One region of the Mesorhizobium sp. GW821-FHT04C10 genome, then DNA from elsewhere that is predicted to be linked to it. Evidence: riboswitches for the same ligand, from Rfam matches in the RefSeq annotation. Region 1 holds a riboswitch; each other region holds the start of a gene.
What was found. A riboswitch is a leader RNA that binds a small molecule or an ion and turns the genes downstream of it on or off. The one in region 1 is predicted to bind cobalamin.
Positions count from the first base shown of each region.

Region 2: it holds a riboswitch for cobalamin, as region 1 does, so the genes downstream of both, AC07UC_RS18710 (CbtB domain-containing protein) here and metE (5-methyltetrahydropteroyltriglutamate--homocysteine S-methyltransferase) in region 1, are expected to answer to the same signal.
Region 3: it holds a riboswitch for cobalamin, as region 1 does, so the genes downstream of both, AC07UC_RS25140 (DUF1636 family protein) here and metE (5-methyltetrahydropteroyltriglutamate--homocysteine S-methyltransferase) in region 1, are expected to answer to the same signal.

Region 1 covers NZ_JBWKTL010000001.1:6,738,260-6,742,477, forward strand. The annotation lists gene AC07UC_RS32215 (multicopper oxidase family protein) at 24-1,418, opposite strand; cobalamin riboswitch at 1,621-1,834, shown strand; gene metE (5-methyltetrahydropteroyltriglutamate--homocysteine S-methyltransferase) at 1,937-4,218, shown strand, end outside.
Region 2 covers NZ_JBWKTL010000001.1:3,870,462-3,874,679, forward strand. The annotation lists gene AC07UC_RS18700 (MFS transporter) at 1-353, shown strand, start outside; gene AC07UC_RS18705 (aromatic ring-hydroxylating oxygenase subunit alpha) at 357-1,526, opposite strand; cobalamin riboswitch at 1,672-1,869, shown strand; gene AC07UC_RS18710 (CbtB domain-containing protein) at 1,906-2,085, shown strand; gene AC07UC_RS18715 (CbtA family protein) at 2,101-2,913, shown strand; gene cobU (bifunctional adenosylcobinamide kinase/adenosylcobinamide-phosphate guanylyltransferase) at 2,906-3,421, shown strand; gene cobO (cob(I)yrinic acid a,c-diamide adenosyltransferase) at 3,423-4,052, shown strand; gene cbiB (adenosylcobinamide-phosphate synthase CbiB) at 4,049-4,218, opposite strand, start outside.
Region 3 covers NZ_JBWKTL010000001.1:5,154,735-5,158,952, forward strand. The annotation lists gene AC07UC_RS25130 (ABC transporter substrate-binding protein) at 1-673, opposite strand, end outside; gene AC07UC_RS25135 (ABC transporter ATP-binding protein) at 719-1,507, opposite strand; gene AC07UC_RS25140 (DUF1636 family protein) at 1,504-1,902, opposite strand; cobalamin riboswitch at 1,993-2,197, opposite strand; gene AC07UC_RS25145 (AraC family transcriptional regulator) at 2,475-3,308, shown strand; gene AC07UC_RS25150 (bifunctional helix-turn-helix transcriptional regulator/GNAT family N-acetyltransferase) at 3,315-4,218, opposite strand, start outside.

The sequences.
Region 1 (4,218 bases):
GGCTCCGGCGACGGTGCTCGGCTTCAGGCCACCCTGACGTAGCTCGTCATGCCCGATTTCTGGTGCTCGATGATGTGGCAGTGCAGCAGCCAGTCGCCCGGATTGTCGGCGACAAAGCCGAGTTGAACCTTCTCGTTGGGCTGGATGAGATAGGTGTCGGAAATCAGCGGCTGCACTTGGCGTGTCGAGGACGACAGCACCTTGAAGCTCATGCCATGCAGGTGCATCGGATGCGACTGCGGCGTCAGGTTCTCCATGTCGATGACATAGCTCTTGCCGAGCTTCAGCTCGGCCAGCGGCGCGGTCGGATCGGATGTATCGCCTGGCCACGGCACCTTGTTGATGGCCCAGAAACTGTAGCCGAGCGAACCGCAGATGCCGTCGCTCGGGACGTTTTCCGCCGTGGCGCTCAGCGCCAGCGAAACATGCTGGGCGGCGGTGAGATCCACTTCCGCCACCGGATTGACCTCCAGCGGCGCAACATCACCAATGGCGCGCTTCAGCGAACGGCCGACCGCACGCAAGGTCGTGAGCACCTTGGGCTTGGTGCCCCTGACGTCTCGCAGGCTGACGACCGCGCCCTCCTCGTCCGGCATGCGGATGGCGAGTTCCATGCGCTGGCCCGGCCCCAGCAGCAAGGCATCGGGCGAAAAACGCTGCGGCACCGGATTGCCGTCCAGCGCCATCACGATCGCCTCGGCGCCGTCGACCCGAAAGGCGTAGATGCGGGTAACGTCTGATATCGCAACCCGCAGGCGCACCAGCCCGCCGGCCGGCGCGTCATATTGCGGCTGGTCGAGCCAGTTGGCGGTGCGCACCGTGCCGTAGGTGCCGGTCCTGGCGGCATCGCGCGGCCGGAACTGATCGATGAACTGGCCGTCGTCGCCAAGACGCCAGTCGCGCAGATTGAGGACGAACTCGGCGTCGAATTTCGGATCATTCGGATTCTCGACCACGATCACGCCGGTCAGGCCGTGGCCCATCTGCTCCAGCGTGTTGCAATGCGGGTGATACCAGAATGTGCCGGCGTCGGGCGGGGCGAAGGCGTAGTCGAAATGATCGCCGGTGTAGACATAGGGCTGCACCAGGAAAGGCACGCCATCCATCTTGTTGGGCAGACGAATGCCATGCCAATGGATGGTCGTCGGATCGTCGATGGCGTTGACCAGGCGCGCGGCGAACGGTTCGCCTTTCTTCATCCTCAGCACCGGCGGCATTCCGGCGCTGCCATAGGTCAGCACATTGTTGGTCGGGCCGACGTCCATCAGGCTGGCCTGGATTTTCGCCGTCTGCAGCACCACCGGTTCAGGACTGGCGGCGGCCCAGCTGCCGAGCCTGCCAATGGCCGAGAGCCCGACCCCGCCGGCGCCAGCAACGGCTGCCATTTTCAAGAGCCCGCGGCGTGTCAATCCGGTCATTCAGCGCTCCAACTGCAAAGCGTGGGATTTATCGTCGCCTTGGATCACAGGCCAGCCACCAGTGCAAATGCCGATATTGGCACACCGCATCTCGCCATTACCATGGCGATGTTGGTGGCATTCGCCAGCGATCATAGCGTCACAAACACGTAAAGATATAAACATCTCTTTATATCTTTCTTGACATGAAGCCTGTGTTGGTGGAACATGGTGGCGTCGTGGTTCTCCGGTCCTGATCGAGGTCGGAGCTAAGAGGGAATCCGGTGAGCATGGCCCGTGCCATGGCGATGCCGGAGCTGCCCCCGCAACTGTGAGCGGCGAGCCGCTGTCCAGGATGTCACTAGGCAAATGCCTGGGAAGACGGACAGAAGCGACGACCCGTGAGCCAGGAGACCTGCCCCGACGAACTGAAACGTCCACGGGCGGGGTGTCCCGGTGGTAGCCTGCAGGCCGCGGCCTTCGCTGCTGGTTCTGCATGCATCCGCTTGACCCATGCCCCCAACCTTATGGGGTATGCAATGTCTACTTTCTCAGTCCCGACCGCCACGCTCGGTGTTCCGCGCATCGGCCGGCATCGCGAGCTCAAGGCCGCGTTGGAAAGCTACTGGTCGGGCAAGAGCTCGGCCGAAGACCTGCTCCAAACCGCCAAGCGCTTGCGCGAGGCCAACTGGATCGAACAGCGCGATCGTGGCATCACGAAAATCCCCTCGAACGATTTCTCGCTCTACGATCATGTGCTCGACACGGCCATCATGGTCGGCGCGATTCCGAAAGCCTATGGCTGGAACGGAGGCGAGGTTCCGCTCGACGTCTATTTCGCAATGGCGCGCGGCGATCAGGGCAACGACCATGAAGCTTGCGCCCATGGCGGTCACGCCCACGGCGTTGCCGCGCTTGAGATGACGAAGTGGTTCGACACGAACTACCACTACATGGTTCCCGAACTGTCCGCCGACCAGACGTTCGAACTCCGTTCGACCAAGCCGCTCAGCGAGTTTCGCGAGGCCGCAGCCCTCGGCATCCGTACGCGCCCGGTGATCCTCGGCCCGGTCACCTTTCTCAAGCTGGCCAAAGCGCGCGGCAGCACTTTCGACCCGATAGCGTTGCTGCCAAGGCTGCTCCCGGTTTACGCCGAGCTTCTCAAGCAATTGTCGCAGGCCGGTGCCCGCTGGGTGCAGATCGACGAGCCCTGCCTCGTGCTCGACCTCGATGCTGCCGAACGCATCGGTCTCGAACTGGCATATCAGACGTTCGCGGCGGCGGCTCCCGATCTCGACATCATGCTGGCAACCTATTTCGGCGCGTTGGGCGACAATCAGGAAACGGCGCTGGCCTTGCCTGTCGCCGGCCTGCACATCGACCTTGTGCGGGCGCCGGAGCAGTTGGAACCCGTTGCCCGCCTGTCGCGAAAGGACCAGGTCCTTTCGCTCGGATTGATCGACGGCCGCAACGTCTGGCGGGCCGACCTGCCCGCCATTCTCGACCGCATCCGCCCGGTCGTTGCCGGCTGGCCGCTCGACCGCATCGAGATCGCGCCCTCCTGTTCGCTTCTGCATGTCCCGATCGATCTGGAGCTGGAGACCACGCTCGATGCGGACCTCAAATCCTGGCTGTCTTTCTCGGTCCAGAAGATGGACGAACTGACGCTGCTCGCGGAGGCGCTTGTCGAAGGCAAGAGCGCGGTTGCGAAGGAGTTGCAGGCATCGGCCGAGGCCGTCCAGTCCCGCGCCACATCGCTCAAGGTGCATGATCCGCTGGTGGAAGGCCGGCTGCTGGCTGTCACGGAGCCGATGCGGCGCCGGCAGGGCGCGTTCGCCGAGCGGCGCGAGTTGCAGGCACGAAAACTTGGCCTGCCGAACTTTCCGACGACCACGATCGGCTCGTTTCCGCAGACCCCGCAAGTGCGCAAGGCGCGCTCCGCTCATGCCAAGGGCGAGTTGAGCTATATCGATTACGAGGCCTTCCTGAAGAAGGAAACCGAGACGGCGATCCGCTGGCAGGAAGAGATCGGCCTCGACGTGCTGGTTCACGGCGAGTTCGAGCGCAACGACATGGTGCAGTATTTCGGCGAACAACTCGCCGGCTTTGCCTTCACCAAACATGCCTGGGTGCAGAGCTATGGCTCGCGCTATGTCCGGCCGCCGATCATCTTCGGCGACGTGTCGCGGCCACGTCCGATGACGGTCTCGTGGTGGCACTATGCGCAGTCGCTTACGGACAGGCCGGTCAAGGGCATGCTCACCGGGCCGGTGACGATCCTCAACTGGTCCTTCGTGCGCGACGACATCCCACGCAGCGTGGCCTGCCGCCAGATCGCGCTCGCCATCCGCGACGAAGTGGTGGACCTGGAAGCGGCGGGCGCGGCAATGATCCAGATCGACGAAGCCGCCCTGCGCGAAGGGCTGCCGCTGCGCAAGTCCGACTGGCAGACCTATCTCGACTGGGCGGTCGAGTGCTTCCGCCTGGCATCGTCAGGCGTTGGAGACGGCACGCAGATCCACACTCATATGTGCTATTCCGAGTTCAACGACATCCTCGATGCGATCAGCGCGATGGACGCCGACGTCATCTCGATCGAGACGTCGCGGTCGAAAATGGAGCTTCTCGACGCGTTCCGGACCCACAAATATCCGAATGAGATCGGCCCGGGCGTCTACGACATCCACTCACCTCGGGTTCCGGCGGTCGGCGAAATGATCGATCTGATGACGCTGGCCCGGCAACGCCTTGCCGACGGGCAGCTCTGGATCAATCCGGATTGCGGCCTGAAGACCCGCGGATGGGACGAGGTCCGTCCGGC
Region 2 (4,218 bases), 2.9 Mb from region 1:
GCCGCACCATGACATTTGCCTATTTCGCCATGTCGGCCATGCTGCTGGCGGCCGGCACGGTGGGCGCGACCGCGCCATTGCTGACCGGCGCTTTCCTGCTTGGTGGCGCGTTCTTTACCATCGCGCTCGATGCCCTGGGCTCGACCGCCTTCATGCGTTCTGTACGATCTTATGAACGGCCGCAGATGGCTGCGGTCTACCGCACCTATCTCGATTTTTCGGAACTCACGCCGCCGCTGGTTTATTCGGTGGTGCTGATCTTCTTCGGGCTGGGCTCGGTGTTTGTCACGCTCAGCCTGCTGGCGGCGGCGTGCGGCTTCGTGACCTGGCGCTATCTGCCGAAGTCGCTGTGAGGATCACGGTGAAAGTGCCGCATGGCGCTCGCGCACCCAGTTGTGGAAGCGGTGCAGTTCATATTCCTCGGGCATCAGCACGCCGGCGGCATGGCGCATCGAGCGCAGGCCTTTCTGGTTGACCTCGCAGATCGCCGCATCCTCCTCCAGCACCTGTGTGCCGAAGGCGATGATGTTGTCGATGTCGGTCGCGGCCAGCGCCTCGGGCGCGAACAGCCATTCGGCGACAAGTTCCGTCTGTTCCGGCCCGAGCGGTACCAGCCGAACGGTCCTGACATAGTCGACATGGCCGACGATGAACATCGAGGGCAGGCTGGTGGCGTAGGTCTGGCCGGCGGCGCGTTCGGCCGGTGTCAATCCCGGGAAGACCGGCCCATGGGTCTTGCCGTCGCTCGACCAGGTTTCGGCGCCCGCCCGCAGACCACCGGAAAACTCCGGCGCGTCATTGTCGGCGTGCCGGGTCCATTCGGGGTCGTCATGCCGGCTCATCAGGCCGCGGCCATAGATCGGCACCAGCCGCGACAGGTCCTTGTGGACGCCCGGACAATGCAGGCACTCGTTGAAGTTCTCCCAAAAGATCTTCCAGTTGCAGTGCATCACCTTGCGCAGCACATGGCCCGCCACCAGCGTTTCCAGAGGCCAGTTGCCGAGATTGCCGGAGGCAGGGTCGAAGGATGCCTGCGCCGAGCCGGCCGCATCCTCCTGCAAATTGATGAACACGAAGCCGCGCCATACCGAGAGTGCGACGCGATAGAGCGGATGGTCGGCCTTGTCGAAGCCGTCCGGCAATGATTTCGACGGCACGCGCACGAGGTCGCCGCGAAGCGAATAGGACCAGGCATGATAGGGGCAGGTGATCAGCCGCGCCTTCAGCCGGCCCTCGCTCTCCTGGCAAAGCTGCGAGCCGCGATGCCGGCACGTGTTGTGGAAGGCACGTAGCGCGCCGGTGTCGTCGCGCAGCACGATGATGTCCTGCGTGCCGATGCGGAATCGGCGGAAGGCCAGCGGCTGGGCAAGATCGGCCTCGCGGCAGACCAGCAGCCAGTTCTTGTACCAGATGGCATCGAGGTCCAGTTGATAGGCCGCTTCATCCCAATAGGCCGATGAGGGCAGGGTGGGTTCGGCCTGGGTCAGGCCGTTATAGGGATCGCGCTCGCTGGCAATGGGCTGCATGGCTGGCTTCCTGTGAAGTGGCCAGCCGACACCCGGCCGGCACAATTGTCAATTGTGGCGCCGATTGATGGCTGATGTGGCCGGCATGGCGTAATCGCGCTGGTTACCGGCGGAATTTGGTTTGCCGGAGGCGATGATTCTGCCTATAGTCGCTGATGTCGTCGGTTCCATTTTGGAGCCAAGAGGGAATGCGGTGCGGGCTGACTTGTTGCCCAATGCCGTTGCTGCCCCCGCAACTGTGTGCGGTAGTCCTCTCCATATGCCACTGAGGATTTGTCTTCGGGAAGGTGGGGAAGGGCGCTGATCCGTGAGCCAGGAGACCTGCCGGCGACAGGAAACTGACTTCGATGCCCTCGGGTGGAGGGTGAAAGGACAAGACATGACTACCGCTTCCGTCTCCCTCGGCGCCTCCGTCTCCTCGCAGTCGCGCTTCATGCAGCTGGCGCTCGCCGCGCTGCTCGGCACCTTCATCATCGGCTTCGTCGGCTTCTCGCACATCGATGCGGTCCACAATGCCGGTCATGACAACCGGCATTCGATGGCGTTTCCCTGCCACTGACGAGGATCTGACATCATGAATCTGTTTCGCAACGTCGTGTTCATCGCGGCGATCGCAGGGCTCGTGGCCGGCGTCGTCCTCGCCTGCATGCAGGCCTATGCCACCGTGCCGCTGATCCTCAAGGCGGAAGTCTACGAACAGGCCGAAGGCGGCCATGACCATGCCGCCGCACCCGCGGCGCCGGCTGATGCCGCCAGCGGCAACGCAATGAGTTCCGCCGCGCCGGCGGCATCGAATGCCATGAGCGCTGCCACCCCGGCTCCGGCCGCCGCGGCTGCTCCGGCCGAAGACGAGGGCTGGGCGCCGGCCGACGGCTTCGAGCGTTTTGCCTTCAACGTGGTTTCCAACGTCGTCACCGGCATCGGTTTCGCGCTGATCCTGGTCGCTGTTTCGGAATTCGCCGGCGGCATCGGCAACTGGCGCCAGGGCGTGTTCTGGGGCCTGGCCGGCTTTGCCGTGTTCACGCTGGCGCCCGGCCTCGGCCTGCCGCCGGAACTGCCCGCCATGCCGGCGGCCGACCTCACGCAGCGGCAGATCTGGTGGGTGGCAACGGTGGTCGCGACCGCCATCGGGCTTGGCCTGATCGCGTTCCGCAAGTCGCTGCCGCTCGCCATCCTTGCCGTGCTGCTGATCGTGGCGCCGCACATTGTCGGCGCGCCGCAGCCCGACAGCTTCGAGACACCGATCCCGGAAGGCCTGCACCACCAGTTCGTGGTGGCGGTGACGCTGACCAGTCTGGTGTTCTGGCTGGTGCTTGGCGCCGTCGTCGGCGTGGTGCGCGGACGCTTCACCGGCACCGCTACCAGCCTGCGCGACAGCTTTGCCTGATCGCGGCAGGCTGACCTTCATCATCGGTGGTGCGCGCTCGGGAAAGAGCGCGCATGCCGAAACCCTGGTGACGGCGTTGCCCTCGCCATGGACCTACATCGCCACCGCGCAAGCCTATGACGACGAGATGCGCGAGCGCATCGCGCTGCATCGGGCGCGGCGCGGCGCGGGCTGGACGACCATCGATGCGCCGCTCGACCTCGCCGGCGCGCTCGAGGCTTTGCCCGATGGCCGGCCGGTGCTGGTCGACTGCCTGACGCTGTGGCTGACCAATCACATGCTGGCAAACCATGACCTTGGGTTTGAATGCCGGCGGCTGGCCGATGTGTTGTCGCGGTCGCGCGGGCCGTGGTTCGTGGTCTCCAACGAAGTCGGGCAAGGCATCGTGCCGGATAATGCGCTGGCGCGCCGGTTTCGTGATGAGGCCGGTCGGCTCAACCAGCAGGTCGCGGCGATCGCCGATACGGTGCTGCTGATGGTGGCGGGGCTGCCGCTCAAGGTGAAATGAGATGACCGATATCGACGGCAAGACCACCGAAGACAGGGACGAAGAGCGCCACCGCGCCAAGATGGCCAAGCGCAAGGCGGTGCAGGACGCCGAGGTGGCCGCCAAGACGATCGAGAAGGGTCTGCTGATCGTCAACACCGGCCCGGGCAAGGGCAAGACGACAGCAGCGTTCGGTTTGGCGCTCCGCATGCTCGGCTATGGCAAGCGCGTCGGCGTCGTCCAGTTCATCAAGGGCAAGTGGCACACGGGCGAGAAGGATGCTTTCGCTGCCTTCGGCGATCGCGTCGTCTGGCACGCAATGGGCGAGGGCTTCACCTGGGAAACGCAGGATCTGAAGCGCGATATCGCCGCTGCCGAAGCCGCCTGGGCCAAGGCGCTGGAGCTGATCGCCGATCCGTCGATCAGCCTTGTCGTGCTCGATGAGCTCAATATCGCATTGCGCTACGACTATCTCGATCTCGACAAGGTGGTTGCAGGGCTGAAAGCGCGTCGCGAGGGCCTGCATGTCGTCGTCACTGGCCGCAACGCCAAGCCGGCGCTGGTCGAAGCGGCCGACCTGGTCACCGAAATGGGTGTGACCAAGCACCACTTTTCGGCGGGCGTGAAAGCCCAGCAAGGGATCGAGTTCTAGAACGCCAGAACCGCGATCACCGAGACCAAGCCGAACAGCGCGATCAGCAGATAGTCGGCGACGCGGTAGAGTTTCAGCGCCCGCCTGATGTCACCGCTGTCGACGTCGCGGCGGCCGCCTTCACCCATGAAGACATCGTCGACCAGCACGCCGCCATAGCTGCGCG
Region 3 (4,218 bases), 1.6 Mb from region 1:
TGTCACCGCCGGCGGCTGATATCATGGCGCTGGGAATGGCGAACTTTCCGGCGGTGAACGGCTTGTCCTCGCCGGAATCATAGAGGAACACGCGGGTTCCCTTGGCGTCGCCGACCTTCGCGGTGATGTCGGCGAGTTGCGCCTTCCAGCCGGCGACAAGCTTCTGCGCCTCGGTCTCCTTGCCAAAGATCTTGCCCAGCTTTTCAACATCGCCATAGAGCAGGTCCATGGAAGCCGCCGGGCGGTTCTTGTCGAGATGGACGCAGCTCTCGGTCAACACCAGTGTCTTGATGCCGTGCGGGGCGAGCGTGTCGGGCGTCACGTCGCCGCCCGGCTTCATGCCATAGTACCAGCCGGCGAAGAAGAAATCGGGCTCGACGGCGACCAGGTTCTCGAGCGTCGGGTATTTGGGCGCGAGTTCCGGGATGGAGCCCTGCTCGGCCTTGAATTCGGGGCCGACCTTGTACCATCCGGTGATGCCGGTCAGGCCGACGATCGACGGCTGCAGCTTCAGCGCGAAGGCCATCTCGGCCATGTTGAGATCATGGATGACTGCGCGCTTGGGCGGCGCGTCGAAGGTCAGCGGCTTGCCGCAACTGTCGACGGTGACGGGGAAAGCGAAGGCGGTAGAGGCCAGCAAGGAAAAGACGAGCAACAAGGCGAGACGTTTCACGGATTTTGCTCCTTGGTTGAACAGTGCTGATGAGGGATGGTTCGATCAGGATGGCGGCGCGGCGCGGTTCGGAACATCGAACACCGTCAGTTCACGGTCCTCGGTGGGGTGGCGCAGGCGAAACACGTCGACGCCGAAAATTTCGCGGATCAGCTGTTGCGTCAGCGCTTCGCGCGGTGCGGCCAACGCGTGCAGCCGCGCTTCGTTCATCACCGCGACCCTGGTGGCGAACGGCGCCACCAGGGCCAGGTCGTGCAGCACCGCGATCACCGTCATGCCGAAGCCGGCGACGAGTTCGAGAAGCTCGCCGCGAGCACGCGGGTCGAGATGGTTGGTCGGCTCGTCGAGGAACAACACTTTCGGTTGCTGCGCGATGGCGCGCGCCAGCTGGGCGCGTTGGCGCTCCCCGCCAGACAGCGAGCCAATGGTGCGGCCAAGCAGCGGCAGAAGGCCGGTCCGGCGCAGCGCGTCCACCACGATGTCACGCTCCTCGCTCCTGCGCCTCAGGCCGGCATGCGGAACGCGGCCAAGTTCGACATAGTCGATCACCGCCAGCCGCGGATCCGGCTGGTCGGTCTGGCCGACGACGGCCATGTGCAAGGCCCGCTCGGCTGTCGAGATCCTGTCCAGGCGTCGCCCGCCAAGCGTCACCTCGCCCGAACTTGGCCTGAGCATGCCCGATAGCATGCGCAGCAGCGTCGTCTTGCCGGCGCCATTGGGGCCGATGATGGCGAGACGATCGCCGGTGGCGATCGAAAGGCTGACCGCATGGACCAGATTCCGGCCATTCGCCACGGCACCCAGGTCGCGCGCCTCGAGGAGTGGCATTGTCATCGACTATCACCCGCCAGCTTGCCCGGCGCCGGGATGCGGGCCAGCGTCTTGCCGGCCAGCCGCGGCGGACGTTGTCCGGAATTGCACCAACCGTCGGCGAGCGAGGCGTAAAGCCTGGCAAATCGCACGAGATCACCGGCGTCGGCCTCGGCATCGACGGAGCCGAAGAGATAGGTGGCCTTGCCCGGCGCCTGGAAGGCTACCGTCAGCGGCCGTGCGCAGCCCGCCATGCATTCGACGCCTTCGATCGTGAAGCCATGCGCCACGGCGGGTTCATCATGGGCCGAGAGCCGGGAGCACAAATCGGCGCACAGGCTTTCGCCCGACCGGATACCGGTCGGAACGTCACGGCAAAGCGTGCACACGATGATGCGGTGATCGATAGCGCCGTCCAACTTCCGTCACTTTCCAAAACTGGCGACGGAAGGATGTTGGCGAGACGGCCGACAAGACCGACGTCCACGTTTCCTCCCGGCACACCCCGTCCGGTCAACTCAGTGATGGCAGGTCTCCTGGCTCGCGGGTCGTTGCGCAATCCTGCCTTCCCAGCCTTGCCGGCCAGTGGCATTTCGGATCTTGCTCACCGCTTACAGTTGCGGGGGCAGCCACGGCTTCGACCTATTGGGTCTCACCGTGTTCCCTTTTCACCCCTCGCCTTTCGACTCGGGGACCATCACCACTCGATCGTAGTTTTCCCCCAATTGCTTCGCAACGGATTTCTCGGTGCATTGTCGATCCCGCGGCGGCGCTGAACTTACAGACGTAATGTAATTACATTACGATTTAAATCGTACCGCTCGGCTAAGTCAAGTGAGGCTTCTGCCCGAAAGAAGACATCGAGCCAGTCTCGCTCCTGGAGATGCGGCTGGCCGCGGAGCGTTGCCGTCCGGATTGCACGGCAAGCGCAATTTCGATCAAACTGCCGCGCGCGAAGGCGGCAAGATGATCCGCTCAATGCGAGGAACCCATGAACCCGACCGAGAAAGCGCTGTGGTTTGTCGAGAGCCATCTGCCGGAGGCGATCTCGCTCGACGATGTCGCCCAAAGCAGCGGCGTGTCGCGCTTTCATGTGACGCGCGCCTTCGGCGCTGCCACCGGCCGCTCGGTCATGGGCTACATGCGCGCACGCAGGCTGACCGAGGCGGCGCGCAGGCTGGCCGGCGGAGCCCCCGACATCCTCTCGGTGGCGCTCGATGCCGGCTACAGCTCGCATGAGGCTTTCACCCGCGCCTTCCGCGACCAGTTCGGCACCACGCCCGAGATGGTGCGCGCGCAAGGCTCGACCAAGACCCTCGACCTCGTGGAGCCGATCCTGATGGACCAATCCTTTCTTTCCGCTCTCGAACCACCACGCTTCGAGACCAGCCGGCCGTTGCTGATCGCTGGGCTCGGCGAACGCTACACCTGTGAAACCAGCGCCGCCATTCCGATGCAGTGGCAACGCTTCGGTCCCTATATCTGCAACATTCCGGGCGAGACCGGCGACGTCGCCTACGGCGTCTGCGCCAACGGCGACGATGCCGGCAATTTCGACTACGTCGCCGGTGTCGAGGTCACCGATTTTTCCGACCTTCCAAGGGAACTCAGCCGCGTGCGCATACCCGCCCAGAAATATGCGGTGTTTGCGCATCGCGAGCACATCTCGACCATCCGCCGCACCGTCAACACGATCTGGAACAAATGGCTGCCGGCCTCCGGGCACGAGATAGCGGACGCGCCGGAATTCGAACGCTACGGTCCGGAGTTCGATCCGCGCAGCGGCAATGGCGGACTGGAGATCTGGGTGCCGATCAAGGATTGACCGGCACTACAATTCCAAGTCCCAGGTCTGGCCGACCAGATCCTTGCCGAAGGAGTGGTGAGGTTCTTCCTCGGTCAGTGTGAAGCCGACCGCCTGGTAGATGTGCCGGGCGGCTATCAGGATATCGTTGGTCCACAAGGTCAGCGTCTTGTAGCCCTTCGCACGGGCAAAGCCGATGCATTCCTCGACCAGCCGCCTGCCGATGCCGAGGCCACGCGCCGAAGGTTCGACATAGAGCAGGCGCAGCTTCGCCACCTCGGGCGATTTACGCACGACGAAGACCGAGCCGACGACCTCGCCATCACGCTCGGCGATCCAGCTTCGTTCCCATTTCGGGTCGAAGGATTTGACGAATGCCGCGAGGATTTCGGCAACCAGCGCCTCATAGGTTTCGTCCCAGCCATAGTCCTGCGCGTAGAGCATGCCTTGCCGGCGGATGATCCAGCCAATGTCGCCGACCTGCAGGGGCCGCAACAGATAAGGGATCCTTGGCTCGGCGCTTTCACCCAGCAGAGCCTGGACCGTCCGCATGGATTTCACCAGCCGGTCCTGCTCCGACGCAGGCAGCCGATCGAGGAGCGCCGCGACCTGGTCGTGCGAATCCTTGTTCAGCGGCGCGAAGGCATTCCTGCCCGCCAGCGTCAGCGCAATCGACGATTGCCTGGCGTCCGAAACCACCGTCGACCTGGAGATGAGGTGAAGGCGCTCGAACTTCTTCAGCAGACGGCTGACATAGCCGGCGTCGAGACCGAGGTCGCGCCCGAGGTCCGTCGCGGTCAGACCGTCGCGGTGCGCCAGTTCGTAGAGCACGCGCGCCTCGGTCAGCGAGAAGGCGCTTTTCAGCAGCCCTTCGTCGAGCAGCCCGATCTGGCGGGTGTAGAAGCGGTTGAAAGCCCGCACCGCGTCGATC